Regions from separate parts of the Shewanella sp. ULN5 genome, predicted to be linked through region 3. Evidence: predicted binding sites of a transcription regulator. Region 3 holds the regulator's gene; each other region holds the start of a gene.

Region 1 (7,886 bases), on a different contig from region 3:
AAATCGATTATGACACCTTCAACTTGTTGCTCTTTTAACTTGGTCAGCTCTTTGGCGACATCTTCAGATAGGTTCATATAAAAACCAGGGATCTGAATCACGCCCACTTTGCGATTGGCAAATTCGCCTTCTTTTGGCTCAACCACTTTAGAGGTTGCTGCGCGATCTTCTAAGCGGATTTTATCGCGTACAATTGTGACATTAAAAGGTTGAGCATTTGCGCCACCTTTTTTAGGCAATATTTGCAGTACAACTTCACTGCCCTTTGGCCCTTTGATCAGTTCAACAACATCATCTAATCGCCAGCCAATAACATCGACTATTTCTTTATCTTTTTGGCCTACGCCAACAATTTTATCTTCAGGAGATAATTTCTCACTTAATGCTGCAGGGCCGCCAGCAACCAAGCTTTTGATGACGGTATAGTCATCATCCATTTGTAATACCGCACCTATACCTTCAAGGCTAAGGTTCATCTCCATTTGGAAACGTTCTGCATTACGAGGAGATAAGTAGCTAGTATGAGGCTCAACCGTTCTAGCAAACGAATTCATAACGGTCTGGAATACATCTTCGCTGTGAGTTTGACTCAAACGTTTGATGGCATTGTTGTAACGCTTAGTTAGGATATCAACAATCTCATCCCATTTTTTACCCGTAAGCTTAAGATTTAGGGCATCGTATTTGACTCTTTGACGCCATAACTCATTTAACTCTTCACCATCTTTAGGCCATGCGGCCTCTTTACGATCAAATTCGTAAGCATCACCCTGCTGGGTAAAATCAAACTCTTGTTCAAGTAAAGTTAACGCGTAAGCAAAACGTTCATATCGACGAGCTTGCAATACATCAAACATTTTATAAGCTGGAGAAATATCACCCGATTTGACCATATCATCAAACTGATCTTTATATTGTTCAAAACCATTGATATCAGCTTGGGTCAAAACGTTACGGCGATAATCAAGTTGCTCTAAAAACCGTGCATAGATTTGTTCAGAGAAAGCGTCATCTAAATCAAAACGATGGTAATGGGCGCGAGTAAATAAGTTAGTGACTCGTTTACTGGCAACTTGATGTTGAGGTTCCTGGGCTAGTTTGGGTAACTCGCTGATTTGAATCGTTGGTGAAATTGCCCATGCAGAGAATCCTGCTAATGCACAAGCAATTGAAGCGGCCAATGTGAGTTTTCGCATCAACAAGTTACTCCTTTAAAATTTATAATAGTATGTGGTCTACACGTACTTTGATGCTCAAACCAGAATCTAACTGGACGTGTACATCTTCTTTTTTAATGTCGGTAATCGTGCCAGCCACTGGAGAAGCACCTAATTTAACGTTGACACGTTGATTAGTTGATAAATCTGCCATTTTTGCAGGAACCAAATTCACGACTGGTGCTGCAACTACTGCAGGCTTTTCTTTCTTAACCACTGGACGAGGCTTAGAAGCCGCATTTTTAACTGGTTTCTTAGCCGCTGCTTTTGGCGCTTGCGCTTGGCGCTTTGCTTTGGCTTTGTCTTGGCTTTCTTTCAACGTAGATTGAGCATGATCAATATGCTCTTGCTCTAACTCACCGCAATCGTTGCCATCTAAATCGACACGTTGCACGCCAGCTTTAACACCCTTTAGGTATCTCCAGCTGCTGGTGTAACGACGTAAAGCTACACGAAGTTGTGTTTTACTGACTTTAGAATCATCAGCTAACCGTTCAGCCAAATCTTGAAATAAACCAATTTTTAATGGCTTTGTGTCGCCTTCCGCAATGAAACATGCAGGAAAGGTTTCATATAAATACGCTAAAATTGCGTTGGTGTCGGTCAACTTGTCTGTTGATTCCATTTTTACTTCCACGTTAAATAAGGGGACTAAAGTTGGCAAAAGGTTATTTGGCCAATAGTCGTTCATCTTTTGCTAAGTATTTCAGTATATCTGACACTTAACCTATAAATTAGCACTAACAACTGCATTGCTAAAGCCTTGGAAACAAAGCTTAACAAATTTGCAGCGGTTTAGACTAGTCTCTCTTTGGGACTATTACAAAATAGCACTCCATCGTCATAGGCTATTATAAAGCTCGCTGCGGCGATTGCGACAATCATTTACCTCATATTGCTTGGATTTTAACCAAATAAGCAATTTTCAAACTGTTTTACTAATAATTCAATCCCTACTTGATCATCTTCATCGAAACGATTGAGCAATGGACTGTCGATGTCGAGCACGGCGATCACCTGACCATTTTGTCTTACTGGCACAACAATTTCAGAGTTACTCGCTGCATCACAGGCTATATGCCCGTCAAATTGATGTACATCTGCCACTCTTTGAGTGGTATTTAATGCCGCGGCAGTACCACAAACGCCTTTACCAAATTCAATTCTGGTACAGGCGACCTTACCTTGAAATGGCCCAAGAACTAATCGTCCATTCTTGACAATATAAAAACCTGCCCAGTTTAAGTCGGCTAAATTATCATTGATCAATGCAGAAAAATTGGCCATTGCTGCAATTAAATCATCTTCATCAGCCAGCAAAGCTTCAGTCTGGCGAATGAGAGTATCGTAAAACCCTGCTTTCATTTATATTCCTTGAACCTAAAATCATGTCATTCTTTAAAGCACACAGACTACCAGTAGTTGTCGCTAAAAAAAATTAATCTTGTTTAACAGTCTTCTTTTTAGGCTTTGGCTCAACGATGGATTTAGGTTTCACCACCCCTTTTAGTAAATTCCCAAGCTCGTCTTTGTTTGTCGCAAGGTAAAATGCTAACTGTTCGCAAGTGTTTTCATCTAAATTAAGCTCAGAAGCTGACAGGAAAGGCACTAAACTGTCTACAACATCAAGCATTTTATCGTAGGCATCGGCTTCTTTCTTTGATGTAAATGTCATCTTCTCAACCCCTTCTCTTACCACGACAAACTGGGTAATCACTGCCATGAACACATCTCCACTGTTTTTATATACAGTGCAAAGATTGACATAAATAAAGGGTTAGACGCAATAGCAAATTGACTTGTTTTAACATTTACATCGATATTATTAATATATGTTGGCATTTTCGTATAATATAAAGCGCTTATTGATGATGGATAGCCTTAATAAAAACCATAATGCCTGAACCCAAATCATTTAAAGCGGTGATACTTTGCCGTTCCTGTGACTTTGTCATTAGAAAACGGGCTTTGCCTTCTAATGTAAGAGCACTGTGCCCAAGATGTGATACAGCCTTGTATGACACACCTTATTGTTCCTTAAATGGTCTACTCGCCTTATGCATTACCGCGCTTATTGTTTTTTTTCCCGCTAATTTATTACCAGTTCTCGAAATCAATTTTCTTGGTAGTGTGCGCACAACCACTGTTTACCAAACAGCTGTTGAAGTTTGGGGGCAAGGTTATTGGGTCGTAGGTTTGGCCGTACTCGCGTCTGCGGTTATCGCACCAGCGTTATTGATATTGTCAATTTTACTACAAGTGTTAATCATCAAATTGAATTTGAATTCATCTTTTTGGCAAAACGTTTATCGTCGTTTGCTCAAAAATCATGGCCTGTTATCACAAATGACCATGTTAGAAATTTATGTGATCAGTTTTCTTGTCTCCGCGTTTCAATTATCCGATTTCTCTGATGTCTATTTTGGCATGGGCACCTTAAGTTTCACCTTGCTTTTTTTAGCAATTCTTTTTTTGCAGCGCGAATACAACCTCGAACATATGTGGAGTTATGTCCATGTCGAAAAATGATAATGTGTTACCCGAGTTGCTTGTTCAAGTTGACAATGCTAATGACGAACCTGTTAATACAACACCACAAGGGCTTAAAATGGGTCTTTGTCTTTGTGCAACGTGCAAAAAAGTTAACGCATTAACTGAACAAAACTGTAGTCGTTGTCACTCGCCATTAAGCGCAAGGAATTATGCTAGCATCCAACAGAGCTGGGCCTTGCTGGTTACTGCGACAATTTTATTGATATTGGCGAATATTTACCCAATCACCTTATTAACAAATCGTGGTGTTGTTACCAATGACACTATCTTTAGTGGCATTTCACATCTAGTTAAATCTGGCATGTTCCCTATTGCCATCATCGTATTTACCGCCAGCATTCTTGTCCCTTGGCTAAAAATATTTGGCTTAGGACTGTATTTATGTGCGATTAGTTTTAATATTCCAATTTCTAAACGCAAAATGATGGTTGGTTTTCACATTATTGAATGGATAGGACGCTGGTCAATGTTAGATTTATTTGTCATCTCTTTGACGGTCGCATTGGTTAATATGGGGCAGTTGCTAGATGCAAAACCGGCTCCAGCAGCAACTGCATTTGCATTAGTTATTTTACTCACTCAACTCGCAGCAAAAGTGTTAGACACTCGCTTACTATGGGACCGTTTGGAAACGCATAATGACTCAAATTGAATCTCCAAAAGTTGTAAAGAAAAAACTTTTCTCACCCATCTGGTTATTGCCGATTGTTGCGTTAATGCTAGGTGCTTGGTTAGGCATAAAAAGCATTCAAGAATCTGGTGTAGAAATAAGTATTCATTTCCCTAGTGCGACGGGTATTGATGTAGGTAAAACCTTAATTAAATACCAAGGGTTAACGGTGGGTAAAGTCACTGATGTTAGCCTGGATAAAGATTTGAATGGCGTCAATGTTAAAGTGGTTATGGATTACCGCGCTGATCCTTTTTTGAATGAAAACACCCAATTTTGGCTGGTTAAACCTAAAGCGAGTATCACGGGTGTTGAAGGCTTAGAAACATTGTTTTCAGGTAATTATATCGCCATACAACCTGGCGATGGTAAATCTCGCTATAATTTTGAAGCCCAAAGAGAAGCCCCAGCTATCACCCCAGGCAGCGAAGGAATTGTGATTGAGTTACACGCGGATAAATTAGGGTCAATTGACGTAGGCTCATCGATTTTTTATCGTCAAATCCCCGTAGGAAGCGTTGTAGGTTATCGATTGTCCGGCAGTGAAAATGTCATCATCAGTGCCTTTATACAAGAACAATACGCACACCTTGTTCATGCTGACTCGCACTTTTGGAATGTCTCTGGTTTAAAAATTGATGCCTCTTTAGCCGGGGTCAAAATTAATACTGAAAGTCTGGCTTCAATTCTGGCAGGCGGGATCAGCTTTAATACTGGAACTGAAATCGAACAAGCGGAAAACGGCGATGTATTCACTTTATATGCAGATGAAGAACAAGCTAATGGCGGATTAGTATTCAATTTGCATCTAGATCAAGCTGAAGAGATTAGCAACAATGCCAGTTTGATGTATCGCGGAGTGGAAGTAGGTAAAGTTGAAAAAGTATCATTAACAGAGGCGGGAGTGTCGTTGCAGGCATCGCTTGAACAACAATATCATTCGTTACTGGCATCAGATAGTCGTTTTTGGATTTCTGGCGCCGATGTATCACTAAAAGGAATAAAGAATTTATCACGATTAGTTACGGGTAATGTTATTAATATACTTCCGGGAACCGCTACCGATGCATTACCTACAAGTTTCTTATTAGAACAAACACCACCCGATTTATTAACTCAACAAAAACTGTCTCTAACCTTATTGTCTGACTCACACACTGGTATGTCTATTGGTGCTCAAGTTAGATATAAGCAGTTGCCGATCGGCACCGTCATTTCAAGCCGCTTAAGTGATGATTTCTCTGCGGTACAATATCAAGTCGAAATATTCCCTGAATTTAAATCTCTTGTCACTCAAGGAAGCTATTTCATCAGTGAACAAGCGATTAAATTAGATGCCTCTCTTGACAGTATTAAGTTTGAAACCCGCGATGTCGCAACGCTATTAGAAGGCGCGGTGACCTTGGTTCCAAGCAAATCTAAAAGCTTAGCCAAAACAGGTAGCCAATTTAACATTTATGACAGTATTGAAACCGCCCAGAAGCTATTTACTGAACAACAAAAAATCAAGTTAGTGTTAAACAGTCAAGATGGTGCAGGCTTAAGCGAAGGGGCACCCATTTACTACAAAAAAATGCAAATTGGTCGAATTGCAAAAATTCAGTGGCAAGCCGCAACTGATCTCTTTTCACTCAATTTAGCGATCGATAAACAATTCGAACAGTTGTTGCAACCGAAAACCGTTTTTTGGCGTAATGATGCCATGTCCGTTAACGCCAGTTTAGCTGGTGTTAAAATAGATGTTGCACCACTTGCTGGAGCCATTAAAGGCAGTATTTCGTTAGGGTTTATCGATGATGAAATTTTTAAATCGGTCAATATAAGCAGTTTGTCGTCACAAACTGGCATCACCATTAATGATCAGCTTTATGATAACCAGCATTTGGCCTTAACCCAGGCTAAACCGATAACAATCACCTTACCTGCAAGTGCAAAAATAGAAGCTAACTCCCCTATCCGCTTCCGCGGACATAAAATAGGTGAAGTGAAACAAGTTAAGCTGGCAAAAGATTTATCAAATCAAATAGCCAGTGCGTATTTGTATGGTGAATATGCAACACATTTTAGTAAACAAAATACCGAATACTTTGTCGTTGATGCTCAAGTCTCTTTAGCGGGCATTCGAGATGTAGATACCCTAATCACTGGTGCTTATATTAGTGTATTACCTGGAGATGCTGAATCAACAAATAACCAGTTTGAAGCAAAACTTGCCGCTCGTTATGATGCAAATACCCCTAAAGATGCACTCACTTTCACCCTGATTGACAAACAATTAGGATCAATCAAAGTCGGTACACCAATATTTTTCAGAGGGATTGCTATTGGTCAAATTGATGGATACAACCTGTCAAAAACGGGTCAGCAAGTATTGATGTTTGCACATATCCGCTCTGAATATTCACACTTAGTGAATACCAGTAGCCAATTTTGGGATGCCTCAGGAATTAAACTGGAAGTGGGTATTTTCTCAGGAGCACAGATTGAAACAGGCTCGTTGGAAACCTTATTATCTGGTGGGATATCAGTAATAACAAAAGACATCACTTCAAATATCAATGGCATAAGCCCATCAAGTGAGTTTAAGTTACAAAACCGCATGAAACCAGAATGGGAAGAATGGAAACCCGCACAGCAATAATCAATGCTTAGATTGACTATTAATAATAAAAAGCGAAGTAAATAATTTACTTCGCTTTTTATGTAGTTGAACATCCAATCTGACATAATGTCAGATAGCGCAAAAAATGTCTTAACCAACACACACCTAGAGATTAAGCTTTAAACATTATAAATTTGTTGAGGATATATCTCTTGAACTGATTCTAGTCACAATTAAAATAAACTTAAAATTGGATAGACCAGATCAGCCAATTTTACTGATATACTCGTTAGAAAATTACAATAAGCACTTCATTTAATTGTGCTAATGCCATGTGAGTGACTATGAAACTGCTTAAACCGCTTTTCGATAATAATCGTCGTTGGGCACAACGCATAAATCAAGAAGACCCATCATTTTTTGAAAAACTCGCAAAACAGCAAAATCCCGAATACCTATGGATTGGTTGCTCAGATAGCCGCGTACCCTCAAACCAAATAATCGATTTAATGCCTGGTGAAGTGTTTGTACACCGAAATATTGCCAACATGGTCATCCACACTGACTTGAATTGCTTATCCGTTTTACAGTATGCAATCGATGTACTCAAAGTAAAGCACATCATGGTCGTCGGACACTATGGCTGCGGTGGTGTGAAAGCTGCGATGCAAAATCAGCGTCTTGGGCTCATTGATAACTGGTTAGGACATCTGCGTGACATTTATCGTATGCATCAGTCAGAGCTAGTTAACCTTGATGAGCAAGCTAAATTTAATCGCTTATGTGAATTAAACGTTATCGAGCAGGTGGCTAACGTCACTTCATCTCCAATATTGCAAGAAGC
Region 2 (7,886 bases), on a different contig from region 3:
GATTTAAAGATGATCATATATCAGCCTCTTAGATTATCAGTTAATGAATAAGGTAAAAAAATTATCGTAAATATGGAGGAACAATTGGTGCCAGGGTTTAGCCTTTTACAGCAAATCTATCGGTATAGGGCTTTCCATAATGTTGACTGATTCTGTTAATTAACCACCCATAAAAACCTATTAACTTCTTGTTGGTTATTATATCTAATGATGCGACAACTTGTGTCGTATTGCGATTGAGGGTTTCGATTAAATTTAAAGCGTAACAATCTGATTATTAAGTGTAATTTGTTTTTTTTACCGAAAGGGAATACCAGTTGTAAATAAAAACACTTCAATAGCATTGTTTATCGCTGGGTCGATGGTTAAACCGACAATGAGATTGGCGTCTGCACTTATACGCTGTTGGATGATATTGCCTATAAGATGATAAGTATCTAATGCCAATTCTTGTTGTGATACGATGTTAATTATCGCGCCATTTGCAGAACTAATGTCGTTACTTTCAACCAATGGGTTGTCTAATAACCTATTAATCGCGATTTCAATATCACTTGCATTATTGGCCTTAGCCATACCAACTGAAGCATAACCTTGTGTGTGAATGACCGATTTAAAGTCACTGATATCAATGTTGATAAGTCCTGTCACACTTAGCATGAAGCTTAAGCCTGACAAGGTATCTATTAAAAGTTGGTTACTGATCTCAAACGCATCAATAAGCCTTACTTTACCGCCAAGCACTTTGGATAATCTGTCGTTCGGTAACACGACTAATGCATTGCAATATTGTTTTAATGCATTAACACCCTCTTCTGCATACCTAGCTTTTTTCATTCCCTCAAAACTAAAAGGTTTTGTGACTAGCGCAATCACTGGAATGTTGTGAGTTTGAGCTATTCTTGCAACCTCTGAAATAGCACCAGTGCCTGTACCGCCTCCCATACCTGCTGTAATAAAAATAATGCTGGCCTGTTCAATTGCCTTTGATATTTCAGCCTTCGATTCTATTGCTGCAAGACGCCCAACATCAGGATTAGCGCCGGCGCCTAAATTATTCGTTAATGATTGACCAATTTGAATGGTGTCGTCTGCTACATTGCCTCTTAATGAGCGTTGATCGGTATTTATGGCTAGAAATCGAATGTCTGAAAAGTTGTGTTTCTTTTTGAGTGTTTGCAGAGTTGAGCAACCACACCCGCCAACGCCGATGACCAGAATTAGCTTTGATTCAGTGATGAACATAGGTATTTATTCCATTTTTTATATGAAATTAAAGATACGCCAAGACTGCGTCAGGTTATGACTCACTGGATGATTTTATTCGCTTTTGATCGTTGAGTTTGTTGCTATATAAATTGCTTAATTCAAGTCGCATAGCTTCAAACCAATTGGCAAAAAATGACATAACGATAAATTGGGCACTCATATAACATTGTTGTTTTTTAACCCCGTTAAAGGAAATGCATATTGATGAGCTAGAACTTTGATAACGAAATTTAAATCTTGGTTTGTGGTGCATTGAAAATGGATTATTTCACTTCAATAGTGATGGCCTTAGCGTGAGAAGCATTCAATAAATAAAATCTCACAATTTTAGTTTCTTATCTTGTTAAAAATTGAGGTAACTTTATCTTCTCTTGAAATGGTTTAGTATCAGCTACTTCTTTTAAAACAACATACAGTAGAACTTCAGTTTTTGCGCCTGATTGAAAGTTTGTGTGTATGATAGAGTCTACATCTTTGGTTAGTGCACTTAATAAAACACTACAGGCATTTGTCACTTGCATAATGTTTTGATTACCTATGTCACCTATCAGCACCACCACAACACCTGTTACGGCAAAAGTATTTTGTTTTACTTCGCTAATTAACTTTTCATAGCCAGTATAGAGTGAGTAAGGTAGCTCCTTTGCATTGCTACAAGTAATCTTTTGCATTGCTACGGTCGTACCTGTTTGCAAAATGCTGTAAATATCATCAAAGCCAACGCAAGAAATTGAAAAGCCAGTCATTACATGACCGTATGCGCTGATTACTGGCTCAAAACAATCAATAGGAAATAACTGCACTCTTTGATGTGAGTTAAGCTCAAGTCGATTATAGATATCGTTAGAATCTGTTAATGGTTCCTTGCCGGTGAAACAAATCACTTCAGCTCTGCTTCCTACCCATGTATTGAGGATTACACTTTGAGCCTGAGACAATGATTCAGTATTTACATCGACGAGTATAAAGTAAGCTTTATCTGTGGACGTATGCATTGCTATTTCTTCTAAAGCAGATTCAGTTGAGGTAGCTTCTAAGTGAGTTATACAACCATGTTCCCAATTGAAAGCAAACAATGCCATTGCAGATGATACATCTTTGCCAAATGTGATAAACACTTTTTCTAAATTCCCTTTATTCATCGTCATTTCCTTATCTTGATATACTTCAATGTGCTTTACAGGTGCGAATAACTGATTTTGGGCAAGCAAATTTAATTTGAAATTTTTTTCCTAATACAAAATATCATCTTTATCGTTCTTTGATGTAACAATTTTATGGCCCAAAACAAGTTTGGATTATGACCTTTGGCCCTAAACGTCGTGGTGCTTCGCCCACACCAGACCAAAGGGGCAAAACGCTTGCGCCCCTTTGGAAACCCTCAGCGCCCCAGACGAAAAATGCTGAAAAGCGCATAATTTTCGATGGGGTACGATCCAGCTTTAAACCTCATCTGTAATCGGCTTCGGCCATTGTCAAAAAGCCCTAACGCTTCCGATGGGCCGTCCATGGTCCAACGAAAGCTAGCTTGGCATCCATGCCAAGCTCACGACCTTTTTTCGATGACCTCAATTCAAACCGAACATCCAAGCTTTTCTTATGGAATTGTTACGAATGAAGTTAAATCGAAGATGTGAAAATTTCGGGTGCAGATGAGCCAGCGAGTATCCAAAACATGGATGTTTTGGTTAAGCCCATATGGATGTGCTTGCGGCGTCTCGCTGGATTATCTGCACATAAGGTCGCTCTTTCACATCCATGTGATCGCGACATTCCGTTCATACTGAACATCCCAGCGGCAGGCAATTGGTTAGATTGAAGCTATGTTCTTCCATGACTGGGCTGATATAAATGAATTAGACGATGGATGCTCGTAACACACTTTTGTCCAAAAAATGGTTAGGTGACTAAGTCGCTTCTGTTCCAAAGCGATTTAATGGATGAGTAAATCAGTTGAACATCTAATTCCTGTGAGGTAATAATTCGGACATTTTTAGCTGAAGCTAGCACTTAATTACCGGCAAACTTTTCCAATTTGTGGTGTATTGCGGAGTGAGCAGCTCTCGGCGCATCGCCCATTTTTGTTCAATGCCTTGGGCTGCTAAAAATAAGGTGTCTGTGCCATAGCGTTGATTTATGCCATCAAGCGCATTCATTAACGCCGGATTAGCCTTAGGAGGGTTAAATAAATCCAGTTGTGCATGTTTTTGACTGGTTAAGTTAATTAAACCGACACCTATTTTATAATAACGTACACCTAACCTAAACAGTTTAGGCGCTGCTTCTGTCATGGCTTTGGTTAATTCAGCGGTACAATGAGTCGGGCAAGCAAAATAAACCAGTGCTTTAAAGCTGACGGGATGCTCATCATAAGGGGAGTTATTGGCAAACAGCATCATGGTTTTACAATACGAGCCTTGACGCCTCGCTTTTGCTGCAGCAATAGCTATATGTTTACTTAACGCTTGCTGCAAAGAGTCATAATCGACAATACGCTCACCAACACTGCGAGTAGAAAAGATTTGCTGTTTATCTGCCCTCGCCTCATCCCAAACTTTACACACCTGACCGTTTAACTCACGCACCGTACGTTCAATTTCAATACTGAATTGCTTACGGGCTAACCCATTTGGCATATTGGCTAAATCAAAAGCGGTGTTGATATTCATTAGGGCTAATTTTTTGCTTATACGTCGACCTATGCCCCATACCTCTCCTACCGCCATCGACTGCAATATATTCACTCGCTTTTGTTCGTTATCTATGACGCAAACACCTCGGTAACCAGGAAGTTTTTTAGCCGCGTGATTTGCCACTTTAGCCAGGGTTAGTGTGGCCCCGATACCGATACAAACTGGCAAACGAGTCTCTTTCCAAACAGCTCTGCGTATAAGCTGGCCCTGGGAATGTAAACACTTGATGGCTGGATAAGATTGTTTAAAAGATAAGAAACTTTCGTCAATTGAATACACGTGCTGATCTGGAGCAAAACGGCCAATAACATTCATCATTTTCATGGATAAATCAGCGTAAAGTTCATAGTTGCTTGAGCAAACAATAACGCCCTGCTTAACGCATAAATCTTTTACTTGAAAATAAGGCGCAAATTTAGGCACACCTAACTCTTTGGCTTGTCGATTAGCCGCTACAATACAACCATCATTGTTACTTAATACAATGATGGGTTTACCGCGCCAATCGGGACGAAAAACCTGCTCTGCACTGCAATAAAATGAATTAGCATCAACTAAGGCAAACATGGTTTACCCACTTAAGATTGGTTGACTAGTAATGGACTTTGACGATGACAACGAATAGAACGGATCACCACACCTTCTATATTGAATGAGTCATAGTCATTAATAACCTGTGGTTGATACATTTCATTCGATGAAAGTAGCATTCGGCGATTTTTATCTAAAATTTTACAGACAAACTCGCCATTGAAATTAGCAACGATCACATCGCCATGACGTGCGGTTTCATAGCGATCTACAATTAATAAATCGTCATAAAAAATACCGCACCCTTGCATTGAATCTCCTTTAGCAATACCAATAAATGTCGCATTTGGATGCTCAACAAGCAGCTCATCTAAGCTTAAAGATAATTGTAAGTACTCAGATGCAGGCGACTCAAAACCGGTAATCCCCGCACTGGCATGAATAGGAATAATACGCATAACAACAACCACTGTTTATATATACAGTTATTTTAGGTTGTTTTAGCCTTTATGCAAAGTTTTTATTAGAAAATTTCGAGTGCAAACTTAAACCATTCAACAAACAGCGGATTAGGCTTAGACAGAAGTCGTGTTATGGTTTTATAGCGCTCAATGAATAAACTAATGGCATCGGGATATTATCGTTAAGCAGTTGATAGCGAGGTGTGGAATGGTTGTTGTTTTGAGTCAGTCCGGCAAAGCAGTTGTAGGGACTATAGTCAAATTCATTAAAATGCTTTAGCTGTAAACCAGCACAAAGTAAGGCATTGATAACTTCGCTGATGGGATGTGCCCATGTGATAACGGTATGTTTTTCACCGGTACAATTTTCTGTATAGGTGCCCTCTTGTGCAACATCGGGCTGCTGATGATTAAAATAAGCGTAACCTTCAATAATATCGTGAAATGGATGAAACTCAGCCATGTAAAAAATGCCACCTGAGGCTAAGTTATCCGCAATCGTTTGAGCCCACAGTGATAAATTAGGTAGCCAGCAAATGACACCAAAAGAGGTAAAAACAATATCAAAGTTCGCTTTGGCAGTGTGTTCGAATGAACAAACGTCATGACAAACAAATCTAGCATTTAACTCAGTTTTAGCCGCTAATTCGTTGGCTTTATCTATTGCTTTATCGGATAAGTCGACACCTGTTACTATTGCCCCTTTTCTGGCGAATGAAAGGCTATCAAGTCCAAAGTGACACTGCAAATGCAGTAACTTCTTGCCAGTAACATCACCCAATTCAGCCGTTTCGATTTCAGTTAACGATGACGATCCCTGTAAAAAATTGTCAATGTTGTAAAACTTTGAAGCAACATGAATATCAGTGCGAGCGTTCCATGTTGCTTTATTGGTGGTGAGGTAATCTTTACATAAATCCATTTAGTTTGGTCCTACAAAAAAACCGGGCTATTGCCCGGTGTTATCATGTAAAAATGCTATTTATCAATCGGCATCTTGCTTAATGAATGTTTAATGGTATCCAGCTTCATGGTATTGCGTATTTAAATGTATTGTAAAAACATCATACGATGTACTGATATTTAGTCACATTAACGACTAAGCGTAAATTTACTGACAATGTTTGTCATGGCGCTAGCATCATTGAGTAATTGGTCATTTAATTCAGATATTTGCTGTGCGGTTTCTCTAGTATGTTGATATATCTCACTGATTTTAAGTGCATTACGGTTAACCTCTTCAGCTACAGCAGATTGTTCATGGGTAGAGGTAGCAATTTGCTCATTCATACTGTCAATAACACCAACATGCTGAACGATAAGATTCAGTTCTTTACCTGCATGTACAGCTTCTTCAACGCTTTGTTGGGCTTGGGTTTGACCTCGCTCCATTGCCTGCACCGCTAATGATGCCCCAGATTTCAATTTATCTGTCATGCATTTAATATCTTCTGTCGATTTTTGCGATCGTTGAGCCAAGGTTCTAACTTCATCTGCTACAACCGCAAATCCTCGACCTTGCTCACCTGCTCTAGCCGCTTCAATTGCCGCATTAAGTGCCAATAAATTAGTTTGTTCGGCAATTGAACTGATCACATCCAGTAAGGTGACAATATCCTGTACATCTTTATCTAATGTTTGAATAGCCGCAGCAGCATCGCCAATTTCAACGGCTAAGATTTTAATTGCATCACTGGTTTTGCTAACGTCGCTGTTACCCGCTTTAGCTTCTGAATTGGCTTGAGTGGATGCCTCGGAGGCTTGCACTGCATTGGCTGCAATTTGCGTTACCGTAGCGCTCATTTCTGTCATTGCAGAAGCGACTTGCTCAGCTTCGGCGGACCCTTGAGAAACATCACTTTGCATTGAGTGGGTAAAGCCATTCATTGTTTCCACAGCATTAACGAGCGTTATGGCATTTTTTCTCACTTGATCAATGATGGTCTCAAATTCATTCATCATGCTATTAAAAGATGATGCTAATTGGCCAAATTCATCTGAGGTTTGATGCCCAATCCGTGACGTTAAATCAAAATTTGCGCCAACATGGGTAATGGTTTTTTGCACTTTGCGTAAGCTGACATGCAAATATTTTGAAATACTCATAGTGACTGAAATAACAAATGCAAGTGCGATTATTAATGCAAGTAAAGATGTCAACATATGCTGGGAAGCATTATCTAAACTAGATTGGGCAGATTGTTTTAGCATTTGTGTAAGCTGATTTTCAATATCTTTTAAGCCATTAATGCGTGCTGTTGATGTTTTAAACCATTCTTCAGGCGATTGTTGCTGAATGTTAGCAGGCTCTTGTGAAAAACCGATTTCACGCATCTTATCAACATCAGTAAAGGCTGATGAACTTAATGCGCGTTGATATAATTGTGCTTCATCAGGCTGAGCGGATGCTAAAAATCGTTCTGCATAGGTGTTTTGTTCGGCCACAAGGTTAATAAATTTACGATACACACCTGGTTTAAACCCTTGCTGTCCAAAGGTTGAACTTAAAACGGCTCTTTCTATACCTGCACGTTCTTTAGCTTGTAAGAAGGCTGCAAAAGATTTTAATCTTAATGCTAGATCACTAATTTGGGTCTCGGTCGCAGCATCATCAACCATAGACAAAAGAAGCGTATTCATTAAGGTGTAATACTTTACTTCATCAGCCACCGAGACTGTCAATGAATCGACAGAATCTCTCATTGAGTTGAGTTGCGTTAAGGCTTGTGATACTTGATTCAGTTTAGTGTTGAATGCCTGAGGTAATTCGACATTAGCAATGAAATCGTTAAACAGCTGCAACTGTTGATTGGTTAGCTGGCGTTGTTGCGGTAAATTATCTTTAAAAGCTTTACCCTGTGAACCAATAAATCCTGCACTCATACCGCGTTCTTTTTGTAACTCATGGACAAATGCGCTATTAGTCACCGCA
Region 3 (7,886 bases):
ACGTCATCGATCCCCGCCACATTGTGGCAACCCAGTTGAAGACTTTTACCCCTGTGGGAACCGCTATCAACATGGTGCAATACATAAAGAACAATTCAGCAAATACCGGCATACCTGTGGTGAACATATGGTGTGCCCACACTAAGAATGACAGAATCGCAATACTGGCCGTTGCGTATACCATGGATGAATAACCAAATAACTTTTTACGGCTGAACGCTGGAATGATGGCAGAGATGATACCGAACGACGGTAAAATCATAATGTACACTTCCGGATGCCCAAAGAACCAGAAGATATGCTGGAACATGACGGGATCACCACCACCCGCAGCATCAAAAAAGCTGGTGCCGAAAAACTTATCCGTCAGTACCATGGTGACTGCACCAGCAAGCACTGGCATCACAGCAATTAATAAGAAAGCTGTGATTAACCATGTCCAAACAAACAAGGGTAGCTTCATCCATGTCATGCCTGGGGCACGCATATTGACAATGGTTACAATCACATTGATTGCACCCATGATTGAGCTGATCCCCATAATATGCACCGAGAATACAAATAGAGCTGTACTATCAGGGCTATAGGTTGTCGATAGTGGCGCATAGAATGTCCAACCAAAGTTGGGGCCGCCGCCCTCCATAAATAGCGAGCTAAGCAAAATAGCAAACGCGAAAGGTAATATCCAAAAACTCCAGTTGTTCATTCGTGGTAGTGCCATATCTGGCGCACCAATCATCATAGGGATTAACCAGTTAGCTAAGCCAGTGAAGGCAGGCATAACGGCACCAAACACCATGATAAGTCCATGAACTGTGGTCATTTGATTAAAAAAGTTAGGTTCAACCAGTTGTAATCCAGGTTGGAATAACTCGGCGCGGATAACCATAGCCATGGCTCCGCCAGTTAAAAACATAATAAAACTGAACCATAAATATAACGATCCAATATCTTTATGGTTGGTGGTTAGCAGCCAGCGCATAATGCCTTTTGGGGCACCATGGTGATGATCGTCATGGACTGCAGCAGTATCGTGCGTAGTTGTACTCATTATTATCCCCTACTGTCCATGGCTATTAACATCATTTGCTTGCACTGTATCGCCAGTGTTATTACCCCATGCATTGCGCTCGTAAGTAATCACTGCAGCCATTTGGCGCGGTGATAATGAACTTGCAAAAGCTTGCATAGCGGTACCTGGCTTACCATTACGAACAATATTAATGTGCTGTTCTACAGGTCCCTTAATAACAGGGCTGCCGATTAATGATGGGAAAGCGCCTGGTAACCCCGCTCCGGTGGCTTGATGGCAAGCAGCACAGGTTGAGGTATACACTTGTAAGCCTTCAGTCATTAGTTCTTCGTGGGTCAGTTCGGTTAAATCAATGGGCATTACCGTTGCGACAACCTGTTGAACATCAGTTGGAACCGACTCCATTGGGCTATCAGAAGTCATAGGTTGAGGAGCTGAGGCACTGTTATCAGCGTTGCCACCATTAGCGGCATTACTCACATCCACTGCTTGAATGACATCACCAGAATCATTACCCCAAGCATTACGCTCATAGGTGACAACCGCCGCAATATCTTTCGCACTCAACTGTTTAGCAAACGACTGCATGGCTGTTCCAGGCTTACCATTAAGGACAATGTCAATATGGCCATTAATTGGTCCCTTGATGATTGGGCTGCCAATAAGCGATGGGAATACGCCCGGCAAACCTGCTCCGTTGGGTTGGTGACAAGCTGCACAGGTAGAGAGGTAAATTTGCTCACCCTTTGCCATTAACTCTTCTTTTGAAAGAGTCTCTGATAAGGCGGCTTTCGCAGCTTCAGCTGCGTTACTCGCTTGCTGTTTTTGGTCTAATAACCAAGCATCATATTCCGCTTCAGGTAATGCCTGCACAACAATCGGCATAAAGCCATGATCTTTACCGCATAGCTCAGCACACTGGCCGCGATAAGTTCCTGCCTTGTCGATACGCGTCCACGCCTCGTTAATAAACCCCGGATTCGCATCTTTTTTTACTGCAAATGCGGGTACCCACCACGAGTGAATAACATCATCAGAGGTCATTAAGAAACGAACTTTACGATTAAGAGGTAAAACTAAAGGCTTATCTACTTCTAATAAGTAAGTATCGCTTTTGGTTTCGTCTCCTTCAATTTGATCTCGTGGAGTGGATAGAATGCTATAAAATTCGACGTCTTCATTAAAATAGCTGTAATGCCATTTCCACTGCGAACCGGTAATTTTAATGGTTAAATCCGCATTTGACGGATCTTCCATCGCTATTAGGGTTTTAGTGGCTGGAATCGCCATTCCAATAAGAATGACAAATGGAATGACAGTCCAAGCAATTTCCACTTTAGTACTTTCATGAAAATTTGCCGCGACAGCGCCTTTGGATTTTCGGTGATAAATCATGGAATAAATCATGATCCCAAACACCACTAAACCAATAGCGCAACAGATATATAGAATAATCATGTGGAGGTCGTAAACCTGACCACTAATATTCGTTACACCTTTTGTCATGTTGAGGGGCATTTCGTTTGCCCCAAGGGGAGGTGCCAGTAACACCGCCATTACACAATACAACCATTGCTTCACAAGACTTCTCCTCTGCCAATTGCGAATAGCAACTACAAAGAAGAGTCACACAGTAAGTCTCTGCTCTATGCAAACTCTTCGGTTCCCAAAAAAGTTTGATGACTCCAAAGTACCCTGGTGGTTGTAAGCGTTTCGGCTTACTGGTTTTTATTAAATGTGCACCACGCTGGTACTTACAACTGAACTTATCAATTCTGATTTGACGCTTTTATCTGTCAGATAAAATCTAGACTGTAGCGTTTCAGTAAGGTTGAAAATGTTTCAACCTTGTTAAGTACATTACTTGTAGATTAAACATTGATCAAGATCACTTTTACAGCTAATTAGCTGAAAAATTGTACAAAAAAGCCCTGCACATGGGCAGGGCTCAGTAAATACGGCAATTATAATTAATGAAACGAGGTGAAATTAATTGTATTAACCGCATTATTTTGATTTGAAAGCATCGTTTTAGTACTTAAATCATGATTTAAGTCTGTGCTGGCATCTTCAATTACAATGCCTAAGGCGCGGGCACTTTTGGCGACTAACTCTAAACGGCGACTGTCGCGAGCGTCTAAAGGTTGTGTCCATGAAATCACAGCACTTGATGTGCCGCTAGTTAATGCTTTCTCCATTGCCCATAGGGTTTCAATCTCATCTTTGGTATGAACCAAAAGCACTCTATCCATCCTAACACCAGCGCTGGCTAGCATCTGTTTGTAACTGATGTTGGCTGGATTGATGAGCACTATCCAACGTCCTTGCTGACTTAATTGTGCTAACTGGCTAGCATATTGGCTTAGTTCTAGTTTGCCGTGGGTCTGAGTTTGAAGCGTAGTAATGGGTTGTGCCAGATTCATATCTGCTGATGGCATATCCATCCATAATCCAGGATGACGCGGGGCTGTGCCCATTAGTTTGTTCATAACCACTCTCCATTACGAATAACACCAACAGCAAGCCCTTCAATTGTTAGGCTTTGGTAACTTAAATCCACTTCAATTGGTGAATACGCTTCGTTTTCAGCATGCAAGTAAACCACATTGCCTTTTTTCTCGAACCGTTTCACTGTGACATCATCTTCAACACGCGCAACAACAACTTGACCATTTCGGGCTTGTTGCATTTTATGTACAGCCAATAAATCGCCTTCTAAAATGCCAATATCCTTCATGCTGTCACCACGCACTCTTAATAAAAAGTCAGCGGCAGGTTTAAACATATTTGGATCGACTTGATAGTATTGTTCTACGTGTTCTTGGGCTAAAATGGGTTCGCCAGCAGCCACTTGACCAATTAACGGTAAGCCATTTTCTTCTGGTTCATCCTCTTGGGTCAGGCGAATGCCACGAGACGTGCCGGGCATAATTTCAATAAACCCCTTTTTAGCCAAAGCTTTTAAATGCTCTTCAGCCGCATTGGCGCTTTTAAAACCTAAGCGTGTGGCAATTTCAGCACGAGTAGGTGGCATCCCAGTTTCAGAGATGTTGTTTTTAATCAGCTCTAAAATTTCAGCTTGGCGTGGTGTTAAGGGTCTCATGTTGCTTCCTGTCTTTCTATACAGTAACTGTCATTATATACAGTGTTTTGTTTTGCGCAAGTATTCACCAATTATTTTTTAATTTTATAATTAAATGTGATTTTTTTGTTATATATTTCATAGGTATAGAGTGTAAAAAATGTATTATGCTTGCAAAGCTGAGTTTGGTTTGTACAGCAGTTAGTGAAAGGCAACCAGTTTCTGGTATTCTATGCGCCCATATTAAAAGGGCTTTATTGCGAATATTACTATGTCAAAACCAGATTCAATCATACTTAGGCTATTGCGTTGGGTTCAAAAATTGATGGTAAATACCATCGTGGTACCCCAAGATCCGTTTGCGGATTTAAATTTTGATCCAGCAAAACCTATTGTTTATGTGATGAAAACAGAGTCGATTAGTGACACTGCAGCGTTAAGTGAGATGACTGAGGATCTAGGATTACCTAGCCCATACTCTCCATTACAGCTTGATGGACTGAAAGTGCCTCGAGTGGTTTGCTTAGAAGGTCGTAAGCCGATAATCGGTAAACGTGAAGGCGGTGAAAAGTTTTTAAGCTGTTTTACCAGTTTATTAGCCCTTCATCGTCAACAACCTGAACTCGATATTCAGCTAGTGCCGGTTAGTCTTTATTGGGGGCGCACCCCAGGTAAAGAAGATGACACCATGAAAGCTGCAGTGCTTGAGCGTGAAAGCCCAACTTGGCTTCGCAAATGGTTAATGATTCTCTTTTTAGGTCGCCATAGCTTTGTGCAGTTTTCTAATGCCATGTCTTTACGTTACATGGCGGATGAGCATGGCACTGATAAAGCCATTGCGCACAAATTAATTCGTGTTGCGCGTGTGCATTTTCGTCGACAACGCAAAGTGATGACAGGACCGCAATTGCCTAATCGTCAGGCCATGTTTGCTTCGTTATTAGCGTCTGAATCCATTATTAAAGCGATTGAAGAAGAAGCTACCAATAAAAAGATATCTAAAGAAAAAGCACGTGAAACCGCGATTGAATATTTGGATGAAATTGCTGCTGATTATTCTGACAGTTTAGTGCGCATTGCAGAGCGGTTCCTTACTTGGCTTTGGAACAAACTATACAGCGGTATTAACATTAAAGGCGCCGAACAAGTACGTCAGTTACACCATGATGGCCATGAAATTGTCTATGTGCCTTGTCATCGAAGCCATATGGATTATTTGCTACTGTCTTATATTTTATATTATCAAGGTATGGTACCACCGCATATTGCAGCGGGTATTAACCTTAATTTTTGGCCTGCGGGGCCAATGTTCCGCCGTGGTGGCGCATTCTTTATTCGCCGCAGCTTTAATGGCAATAAGTTATATACCGCCATTTTCCGTGAATACTTAGATCAACTTTTCGCAAAAGGTTATTCAGTCGAATACTTTACTGAGGGGGGACGATCTCGAACTGGACGATTACTCGCGCCTAAAACGGGTATGCTGGCGATGACAATCAATAGTGTATTACGTGGTATTGAACGTCCTGTTACTTTAGTGCCAGTTTATTTGGGCTATGACCATGTGATGGAAGTGGCTACTTACCATAAAGAATTAAGCGGTAAGAAAAAAGAAAAAGAATCTGTTTGGCAAGTGTTTGGGGCAATCAGAAAATTACGTAATTTTGGTCAAGGTTATGTCAACTTTGGTGAGCCAATAAATTTACAAAACTTTTTAAAGCAACAAGCGCCAGATTGGCGTGAAGAAGTGGCTAAAGACCCTGAACAAAAGCCTTCATGGGTAACGCCTGCGGTAAACCTTTTAGCTAATCAGGTGATGACTAAAATTAATGGCGCGGCAGCGGCAAGTTCTGTGACGTTAACCAGCCTAGTGTTATTGGCTTCTGAACAAAATGCATTAGAACGTCATCAATTAGAGCGTCAGTTAGATTTTTATCTCAAACTGCTCAAAAATGCCCCGTATTCTAATTACACTTCGGTTGCAGAAGGCAATGGTGCCTCGATTGTGGAGCATTGTTTATCTTTAAATAAATTCACCCTTGAGACCGATCCTTTAGGTGACATTGTTGCACTTGATGCAAAACATGCCATCACCTTAAGTTATTACCGTAATAACATTATCCATTTAATGATTATTCCTTCGCTGATCGCCAGTTGCTTGGTGCGCTATGAAGAATGTAATCGTGAGCAAATATTGGCGGTAGTGGAAGATTTTTATCCATTGCTGAAAGCCGAATTATTTATGGGTATCGAAAATCTTCCAATTTATGTCGATCAAGTGTTGGCACAGATGGTGGCGGAGAACCTGCTGACTTGCGGTGACAGTTGTATTGTCGTTGATGCCAACATTACTCAATTAGAGCTTCTCGCTGAAACCGTCAGTGAAACAATGCAGCGTTATGCCATCATCTTCAACCTTTTGGCGATAAAACCTCATCTAGAACGCTCAGAGCTTGAGTGTGAGAGTCATGTATTGGCGCAACGTTTAGGTGCTTTACACGGTATTACTGCGCCAGAGTTTTATGACAAAAAATTATACAACACCTTAAGTGTTAAATTGAAAGAGCTAGGTTATTTAAGCAGTAATGAGCATTTAGACGAGGTCTCTCGTATTCGTGATCATGCTAATAGCTTATTACGCTCATCTGTTAAACAAACCATCCAAGATAGCGTCAATGCGGAGCATTTAAGTTAATGGCCAACCATATGAATGCGGCAAAAAATGGCCCCAAAAGTAAATCGCTTATTGGCGGTGCGATGATTATTGCAGGAACAACCGTTGGTGCAGGGATGTTCTCTTTGCCGGTTGTTGGTGCCGGAATGTGGTTTAGTTATTCAATGATGATGTTGGTCGGCATTTGGTTTTGTATGCTGATGTCAGGATTATTACTGTTAGAGGCTAATCTTCATTTCGAGCCTGGCGCCAGTTTTGACACATTAACCCGCGATACGCTAGGCCAGTTCTGGCGTATTGTGAACGGCTTATCAATTGCGTTTGTATTGTATATTTTAACTTATGCGTACATTAGTGGTGGTGGCTCAATTGTTAACCATAGCTTGCAGGCCGTTGGTATTGTGCTGCCGCAAAGTATTGCCGGTTTGGTGTTTGCTGCAGTGTTAGCCTTGATTGTGTTAACCAGTACCAAAGCGGTTGATAGAATTACCACTATTATGCTGGGAGGTATGGTCATTACCTTCTTTCTGGCGACGGGTAATTTACTGATTGAAATCGAGCCCAGTCGTTTGTTTGAGCCTGATGGCGAAACCCGCTATTTACCTTACATGTTAGCTGCGCTGCCTTTTGGTTTAGCCAGCTTTGGTTATCACGGTAATGTACCTAGTTTGGTGAAGTATTACGGCAAAGATGCTAAGACCATTGTAAAAGCGTTAGTGTTAGGCACGTCAATCGCGTTGGTGATTTATGCCTGTTGGTTAGTGGTCACTATGGGTAATATTTCTCGTGGAATGTTCTCGGATATTATTGCCCAAGGCGGTAATATGGGGGTGTTAGTCGGTGCATTATCTGAATCGATTTCAAGTGAAAACTTATCCCGCGTGTTAACCCTGTTTGCAAATTTGGCAGTAGCGTCTTCATTTTTAGGGGTAACCTTAGGTTTATTTGATTATCTTGCCGATCTTTTCGGTTTTGATGACACACGTATAGGTCGTTTAAAAACCGCTGCAGTAACGTTTATCCCCCCTACGGTATTGGGAATATTGTTCCCTAATGGTTTTTTGATGGCGATTGGTTTTGCTGCGTTAGCTGCGACC
Region 4 (7,886 bases), on a different contig from region 3:
TGATTACACCAAACCCACGGTCGTGATCATGGGTAACGAGCGTGACGGTGTCAGTGATGAAGGTCTTGCCATTGCCGATCAACATATCATCATTCCAATGCTTGGAATGGTGCAATCACTAAATGTATCCGTGGCTTCTGCATTAATCATGTATGAAGCACAACGCCAACGTGAACAAGCAGGCATGTATGGTACTCGTCAGTTAGATGAATCTTATTGTCAAAAAATGTTATTTGAACAAGGCCATCCTATTTATGCCAAAGCTTGTCGACGTAAAGGCATTCCTTACCCTAACATTGATGCACAAGGACAAATAGAAGCTAATACTACTTGGTGGCAACGCATGCGCGAACCCGATCCAAATGCTGAAGAAGCTTAACTGAAAATCAGCTTGTTATGACGATCGTCATAACGTTAAAGATAGTGGCAAACGCCTAATCAGGACTATGCCACTTAGACGGGATAAGCGCGCCTCCAACCACAACAATTACCAAGCAAGATAACAACAAACTCGCGTAATTTATTTAACCCTCTGCCAACAGCATCAATAAATAATCCAAATAATGACCAAGTATCGTCCACTTTTGTGCTGGTCAGAGCTTGTTATTAACAGATAGCGTTTAATATCGCAGCAACGCAAACCATTTGCACCGGCTCTCAAAACTCGCCATACTAGTTCAAACGCATGTTTGAACTAGTCTTATTAATAACAAAAAATCAGAGAATAGCCCTATGAATAATGCAATGAAAACACCCGTTGAGATGCTTGCGCATTGGGTTGACACTCAAGGTGATGAAATCTATCTACGCCAACCGATTAACGGCAAATATGTCGATTTTACCTGGCGTGAAGTACAACAGAAAATGCAACAAATTACCGGAGCCCTGCGACATTTAGGCTTAGTGCCTGGCGACAAAGTTGCCGTTTTATCTAAAAATTGTGCCGAATGGTTTATTACCGATCTGGCATTAATGCACGGGGGATATATCAGTGTACCTATTTACCCAACAGCCAATGCCGATACCATTCGTTATGTGTTAGAACACAGTGGTACCAAAGCTATTTTTATTGGTAAATTAGATTATTGGGCTGATCAAGAAGCTGGCGTAGGTGGAGATATATTACGCTTAGCGATGCCTTACGACACCATGCCTGCGCAATATCAATGGGATCAGTTGTTATCTTTGGGGCAACCGCTTGTGGATGTCGAGTATCCAACACCAGATACCACAATGACGTTAATTTACACCTCAGGTTCAACCGGTAAACCTAAAGGCGCCATTCATACGTTTGCGAATTACAGCTGGACCTGCGGCGTTGTCGTGCGTGATTTGCAAACCAATACTGCCGATAGATTAATATCCTATCTTCCTCTAGCCCATATTACTGAGCGAGTAGCGATTGAAGGTTCCTCTTTTTATTCTGGCTCATCGGTCGCCTTTGTCGAAAGTCTTGATAGCTTTGTCAACGATGTGCAACGCTGCCGCCCAACGGTTTTCTTCTCAGTGCCGCGTTTATGGACTTTATTCCAGCTGAACATTATCAATAAAATTGGTGAGAATAAGCTTAATTTCCTCTTAAAAGTCCCAATCATCAGTAGCATTATTAAGCGCAAGATCCAAAAGGGTTTAGGCTTAGAGCATTGTCGCTTATTAGGCTCGGGCTCTGCACCTATTCCACCCACACTATTGAAGTGGTATCACAGCATTGGCATGAATATCTGTGAAGCATGGGGCATGACAGAGAATTGTGCTTACTCGATTATCAACTTCCCATTCAATCCTAATAAAATTGGCAGTGTAGGTCGCGCCATTGAAGGTTGTCAGGTTCGCCGAACAGAACAAGGTGAATTAATGGTTAAAAGCCCTGGCTTGATGAAAGGCTACTACCTACAAGAAGAAGCCACAGCGGCGGCGTTTGATGAAGATGGCTTTTTCTACACTGGCGATTTATGTGAAATAGACAGTGATGGCTATATAGATATTACTGGTCGAGTCAAAGACAACTTTAAAACTTCAAAAGGCAAATATGTGGCGCCGGTTCCGATTGAGCGTAAGTTAGCTCAAGATTCACACCTTGAGCTAATTTGTGTGATAGGTTCAGGTTTACCACACCCTGTCGCATTAGTGCAATTATCTGAGGGAGCAAACAGACAGCCACGAGAAGAAGTGCGCAGCTCATTAAAAGCCACCTTAGACAGTATCAACCCTAACTTAGAATCCCATGAACATGTCGATGCGATTGTGGTGGTAACAGAACCCTGGACCATCGAAAATGATGTTCTAACGCCTACGCTTAAAATCAAACGTCATGTGTTAGAAAAAGCGTTTAGTGCCAAAGTAGAAGGTGTACGTGGAGCAAAAGTGCGCTGGGAAGACGAGCTATAACTCGATGAATTAAAATTCATGAGATAGATAAAAAAATACACGCTGAATGCGTGTATTTTTTTGACATATTCTGTCAACATATGCCGACCAAAACTGTCGCCTTAAGTGCAAAAAATAGTGTCACTTAGGTAACCTAATTTAATGAGAGTATCATGTTGATTGCATTGGCCATTATTGGCGGATTTATAATTTTAACCTTCGGCGCAGAAGCGTTAGTTCGTGGTGCGAGTGCTGTCGCATTACGCTTAGGTATCGCACCGTTGATCATCGGTTTAACCATTGTTGCCTTTGGTACCAGCGCACCAGAATTAGCGGTAAGCGTAAAATCGGCTTTAGCGGGTAACCCTGGCATAGCACTTGGCAACGTAGTGGGCTCAAACATTGTCAACATTGGTTTAATCTTAGCGATCACCGCACTGATCAAACCAATAAAAATCCAATCACAAATGGTGAAGCGTGATATTCCATTAATGATTGGCGCCTCTATATTAGTGTGGTTCTTGCTACTGGATGGTATTGTCAGCTTTATGGACGGCGCCATTTTATTTAGCTTGTTGGTCGGTTATTTGGTCTTCAGTTATGTTAGTTCAAAAAATGAGCCTGAAGAGTTAGATATTGATACCACCCCACAAAATCCACTGCTGTCAATTGGCCTTATTGCTGTGGGTATCGCGATGTTAGTCGGCGGCGGCATATTGTTTGTTGGTGGCGCGGTCGACCTTGCCAAAATGTTTGGCATTAGTGAAGTCATTATTGGTTTAACCATTGTGGCTATTGGCACCAGCATGCCTGAGTTGGTCACCTCGGTGATGGCGGCATTGAAAGGTCAAAGCGATATTGCCATTGGTAACGTTGTTGGCTCTAACATCTTTAACGTACTGGGTATTTTGGGCGCAACGGCGTTAATTCACCCAGTATCGGCTGAAGGTTTTAATCAAGTCGACTTTATTGCGATGATTATTTTTGCCATCTTAGTACTGCCATTCGCCTGGAGCGGCCTGCGGATCGGGCGTCGTGAAGGTGCAGTTTTGCTTGCAGGCTATATTGGATACACCAGCTATTTGATTTCTCAAGTGGTGTAATCATCAGCAGTCTAAATACTTCGAGCCCCTGATTATCAGGGGCTTTTTACTTTTAATCTTCATCGATGACAAATGTCATATTCAATTGATGACCTTTGTCGCTAACAACAATTCGGCCCTATCGACATACTAAGCCTATCCCAACAAATTGCTTGGGCTTACTTATACGGATATAGCCATGAAAACATAGATGCTGAACTGGCTTTTACGGCCATAGGTGAAGTTGACCCACTTAATGATAAAGAGCGTCATGCACTCAGACTTGCCAGCGAAGGAAAGTCGACTATTGATATTGCCAAAATCCTTTTCATTGCCGAGGGCACTGTGCGAAATGACTTATCCGAAGCCATCAGTAAACTGAACGCCGGCAATCGAATAGATGCAGCAAGAATCGCCAAACAAAAAGGTTGGTTGTAAAAACCACAAACATTCCGCTGCATCCCATTATTGCCTTAGAGGCAATCTCTGCTAGTATAGACAAAATACATGTATATATTTACAGTGTTACACAATAAACGGATTGGAGTAAGTTGCATTTGTTGCGTTTAGATTTAGTGCCCATTACTGAACTAAAAGGTGTGGCCCAAAAAATGGCTGAGAAGCTACACAAATTAGGCATAAAAACAGTGCAAGATGTGCTGTTTCACTTACCTTTACGCTACGAAGACCGAACCCAAATCTACCCTATCGCCAACTTATCTTTTGGCAGTTACGGCACCATAGAAGCAGAAGTGCAATCGACGCAAATTATTCAGGGCCGCCGCCGAATGCTTATCTGTAATGTACGCGATGCAACAGGCCCGCTGACCTTACGCTTTTTTAATTTTTCCATGGCACAGCGCAGCGCCATGCAACAGGGCGCGATGATCAGAGCCTATGGTGAAATCCGCCGCGGTAACCACCATGCTGAAATTGTTCACCCTGACTATAAAATCATTCAAGCGGGTAATGATGCCAACTTAAGCGAAACTTTAACGCCCATCTATCCAACAACCGAAGGGCTAAAGCAGGCAAGTTGGATAAAGCTGACCGAACAAGCGTTATTAATGCTTAGTCAGGGCGGGTTAGTTGAGCTAATCCCTGCCAACTTACAACCGAATAACTTAAGCTTACCGCAAGCCTTAATGATTTTGCATCGACCAGATAAAAACGTCGACCCACATATGCTGGAGCAAGGCGACCACCCTGCCCAACAACGTCTAGTGCAAGAAGAATTGCTGGCGCATAATTTAAGCATGTTGCAATTAAGACAAAAGTCTCGACGTGATAATGCCGTTTCTTTATCTGCAAGCGGTCAATTGCTCAATCCATTTTTAAAAAATTTACCTTTTAAACCCACTGGGGCGCAACAGCGTGTTGTGGCGGAAATCAGCGAAGACCTAAATCTAGCCCACCCTATGATGCGTTTAGTTCAAGGTGATGTTGGCTCAGGTAAAACTCTGGTTGCCGCTATGGCGGCGCTGCAAGCGATAGAAAACGGTTACCAAGTTGCCATGATGGCACCAACAGAGCTATTAGCAGAGCAACATGCGGCTAATTTTGCACAATGGTTTGAGCCCCTTGGATTAAAAGTAGGTTGGCTGGCAGGTAAACTTAAAGGTAAAGCCAGAGCCCAATCTTTAGCAGATATCGCCTCTGGTGCTGCCCAAATGGTCATTGGTACCCATGCGATATTTCAAGAAGCGGTACAATTTCATAAACTTGCCCTAATCATAATCGATGAGCAACACAGATTTGGCGTACATCAACGCTTAGGGTTGCGAGAGAAAGGCGTGCATCAAGGTTTTCATCCACACCAACTGATCATGACTGCAACCCCCATACCTCGCACACTGGCCATGACAGCCTATGCTGACCTTGATACCTCTATTATCGATGAGCTACCGCCAGGACGAACACCCGTGAGCACGGTGGCTGTATCCGATAGCCGCCGTAACGATGTCATTGAACGCGTCAGAATTGCAGCAATCCAAGATAATCGCCAAGCTTATTGGGTATGCACCTTAATTGAAGAGTCCGAAGTGCTAGAGTGCCAAGCTGCTGAAGACACGGCAGCTGAACTCACCGAAGTACTGTCAGAATTAAAAGTCGGTTTAGTCCACGGGCGAATGAAAAGCACAGAGAAACAAGCCGTCATGGCACAATTCAAAGCTGGCGAAATACACCTGCTTGTGGCAACCACTGTGATTGAAGTTGGCGTGGATGTGCCCAATGCCAGCTTAATGATTATCGAAAACCCTGAACGCCTAGGGCTAGCACAGTTACACCAGTTGCGCGGGCGGGTTGGCCGCGGCGCGGTAGCTAGCCATTGTGTGTTACTCTATAAAGCGCCCTTGTCGCAAACAGCAACCAAGCGTTTAGGGGTATTACGTGACAGTAATGATGGCTTTGTTATTGCGCAAAAAGATCTTGAGATTAGAGGTCCAGGCGAGGTACTCGGTACCCGACAAACCGGTCTTGCTGAATTGAAAATTGCGGATTTAGTCCGCGATCAACATTTGATCCCCAGCATTCAAAAATTGGCGGTTCATATTCATCAACAGGTTCCTGACAATGTCGGCCCGATCATTCAGCGATGGTTGGGTGAACGTCAACAGTATGTGCAAGCATAATACTGAGTAAAAAAGATGATTTTTTATTTTTATTTCAACCCTCCTATAGACAAGCAAGCGTAATCTTGCACAATGTACAGAGTATTATGGATTTTAATGTTCTGTATTATCAGCTTTAGCAGCTAAGGAATTACAATGCAGGTTAATAAAGAAGATCGAGCAACTCCCGCACCAGAGCCAAAATCGGGCTCCAACACCACAGTTATTGGCGTAGTGGTCGTTGCACTTATTGCGGCAGCTGGTTACTTCTATATGAGTGGTGATGACGCGATAGAAATAGAGCAAAGCCTCCCCACACCGGTTGTATTACCTGAGCCTATTCCTATGGAGCCGATTGAACAAGCCCCTATCGAAGAGCCTGCGATTGAAGAATCCATAACTGAGTCTGATGTTGTTCCATTAGGTGAACCTGAAACGCCTGCGGCAATTGTAGAGCCTTTACCCGCATTAGCGGAATCAGATGATTTTGTCGCGAAAAAAACCCTTGCCGTTGCCAGTGGCATGAAGATTGAACCACTGATTTTAAAAAAGGATATGGCGCGTCAATTTGTGGTCTTTATTGATAACCTCGCTCAAGGTGAACTGATCCGTAAAGCTAGCCCTATGATAGGTCCTGACAATAAATTTACCACCAGTGAAATCACTAACAAAACCTATCTCAACCCAGATAGTTATCACCGTTATGATATTTATGCTGACTTTGTCAGTGGCTTAAACGATCAAGAATTAGCCGCCACGTACCGTGAACTAAAGCCTTTATTCGAAGAAGCCTTTACTGAATTAGGCTATACCGACACCAGCTTTGATGCCCGTATGCATCAAGCCTTTAAGATGATTGTCGATGCACCTATCGTTGAAGACCCAATTGAGTTAACCTCGATTTCAGTGAACTACAAATATGTTGATGCTAACTTAGAAGCCTTGCCAAACGCCCAGAAGCTTTTGATCAGAATGGGACCTGAAAATACTCGTAAGATTAAAAATGCTGTAAAGCGTTTGCAACCTTTACTGCCAAACTAAGCCCATTAAATTCTTATCGGTCACTTCTACCATAAGGTGACCCTTAACAAGCAGCGAAAATGACATCATTGACGCTGCTTTTTTATGCCTTAAACACTGTTTCACACTTCATACTTTAGTGTACAATTGCGGCGGTTAATGATGAGCCTTGCGCATGTTTTAGTACACACTCAGAATTAACTCTTAGATAAGGACAACTAGGCAACATTGAGGCAATGTAATGCAGTTAGCATTTGATATTTTATCATGGGGAGCATGGACACCCGACTTTCAAACAAAAGAGAGTTGGTTGAACTGGCAATCACCTAATCAAAATGATCAGCCGAATTCCGTTGCCCCCGCGTTAACGCATATTCCTGCAATGCAACGTCGTCGTTTTAGTCGATTAACTAAAATGATGCTTCACGTTGCGTTTGAATGTCAGGCACAGCCCAATACTCGAAGCGTATTTGCCTCGCGTCACGGTGAGCTCAATCGCACCATCGGCTTGCTTGAAGATGTCATTGCCAAACAACCACTTTCCCCTATGGCCTTTAGTCAATCTGTACACAATACCGGCAGTGGTATTTATGGCATTGTCAGTGACAATACCGCAAGTTCAACCTCCATTGCGGCAGGAGCGCAAAGCTTGCCACAGGTATTTATTGAAACCTATGGTCAACTTGTAGCAAACCCTACACCTGTGCTGTTGGTTTTTGCTGATGAACCTGTCCCCCCTGTGTATAACGAATTTATCAACGAGGTCGAATTATCCATTAGCCTCGGCGTATTACTCACCTTAGCA

The links. The regulator LexA, encoded in region 3, represses DNA repair genes until DNA is damaged. The targets are predictions, from matches to a motif close to TACTGTATNNNNATACAGTA.
Region 1: a site for LexA is predicted at 2,952-2,971, ahead of ORI98_RS11995 (YebG family protein). Genes of this name have one in related genera too.
Region 2: a site for LexA is predicted at 4,961-4,980, ahead of ORI98_RS08870 (LexA family transcriptional regulator). Genes of this name have one in related genera too.
Region 4: a site for LexA is predicted at 3,955-3,974, ahead of recG (ATP-dependent DNA helicase RecG). Genes of this name have one in related genera too.

The regions. Positions count from the first base shown of each region.
Region 1 covers NZ_JAPJEE010000011.1:88,050-95,935, reverse strand. Annotated here, with positions in the region: gene prc (carboxy terminal-processing peptidase) at 1-1,196, opposite strand, end outside; gene proQ (RNA chaperone ProQ) at 1,219-1,842, opposite strand; gene ORI98_RS12000 (GAF domain-containing protein) at 2,124-2,582, opposite strand; gene ORI98_RS11995 (YebG family protein) at 2,656-2,940, opposite strand; gene ORI98_RS11990 (paraquat-inducible protein A) at 3,114-3,746, shown strand; gene ORI98_RS11985 (paraquat-inducible protein A) at 3,826-4,422, shown strand; gene ORI98_RS11980 (PqiB family protein) at 4,409-7,081, shown strand; gene can (carbonate dehydratase) at 7,387-7,886, shown strand, end outside.
Region 2 covers NZ_JAPJEE010000007.1:89,659-97,544, forward strand. Annotated here, with positions in the region: gene ORI98_RS08850 (hypothetical protein) at 1-17, opposite strand, end outside; gene ORI98_RS08855 (cell division protein FtsZ) at 298-1,245, opposite strand; gene ORI98_RS08860 (hypothetical protein) at 1,605-2,411, opposite strand; gene ORI98_RS08865 (Y-family DNA polymerase) at 3,273-4,529, opposite strand; gene ORI98_RS08870 (LexA family transcriptional regulator) at 4,541-4,951, opposite strand; gene ORI98_RS08875 (bifunctional 2-polyprenyl-6-hydroxyphenol methylase/3-demethylubiquinol 3-O-methyltransferase UbiG) at 5,085-5,876, opposite strand; gene ORI98_RS08880 (methyl-accepting chemotaxis protein) at 6,047-7,886, opposite strand, start outside.
Region 3 covers NZ_JAPJEE010000021.1:36,256-44,141, forward strand. Annotated here, with positions in the region: gene ctaD (cytochrome c oxidase subunit I) at 1-1,051, opposite strand, end outside; gene coxB (cytochrome c oxidase subunit II) at 1,061-2,614, opposite strand; gene ORI98_RS16210 (cell division inhibitor SulA) at 3,004-3,522, opposite strand; gene lexA (transcriptional repressor LexA) at 3,519-4,136, opposite strand; gene plsB (glycerol-3-phosphate 1-O-acyltransferase PlsB) at 4,387-6,810, shown strand; gene mtr (tryptophan permease) at 6,810-7,886, shown strand, end outside.
Region 4 covers NZ_JAPJEE010000013.1:24,190-32,075, reverse strand. Annotated here, with positions in the region: gene trmH (tRNA (guanosine(18)-2'-O)-methyltransferase TrmH) at 1-379, shown strand, start outside; gene ORI98_RS12970 (AMP-binding protein) at 733-2,388, shown strand; gene ORI98_RS12965 (calcium/sodium antiporter) at 2,541-3,470, shown strand; partial or broken gene ORI98_RS12960 (helix-turn-helix transcriptional regulator) at 3,657-3,887, shown strand; gene recG (ATP-dependent DNA helicase RecG) at 4,007-6,082, shown strand; gene ORI98_RS12950 (DUF3014 domain-containing protein) at 6,218-7,102, shown strand; gene ORI98_RS12945 (beta-ketoacyl synthase chain length factor) at 7,323-7,886, shown strand, end outside.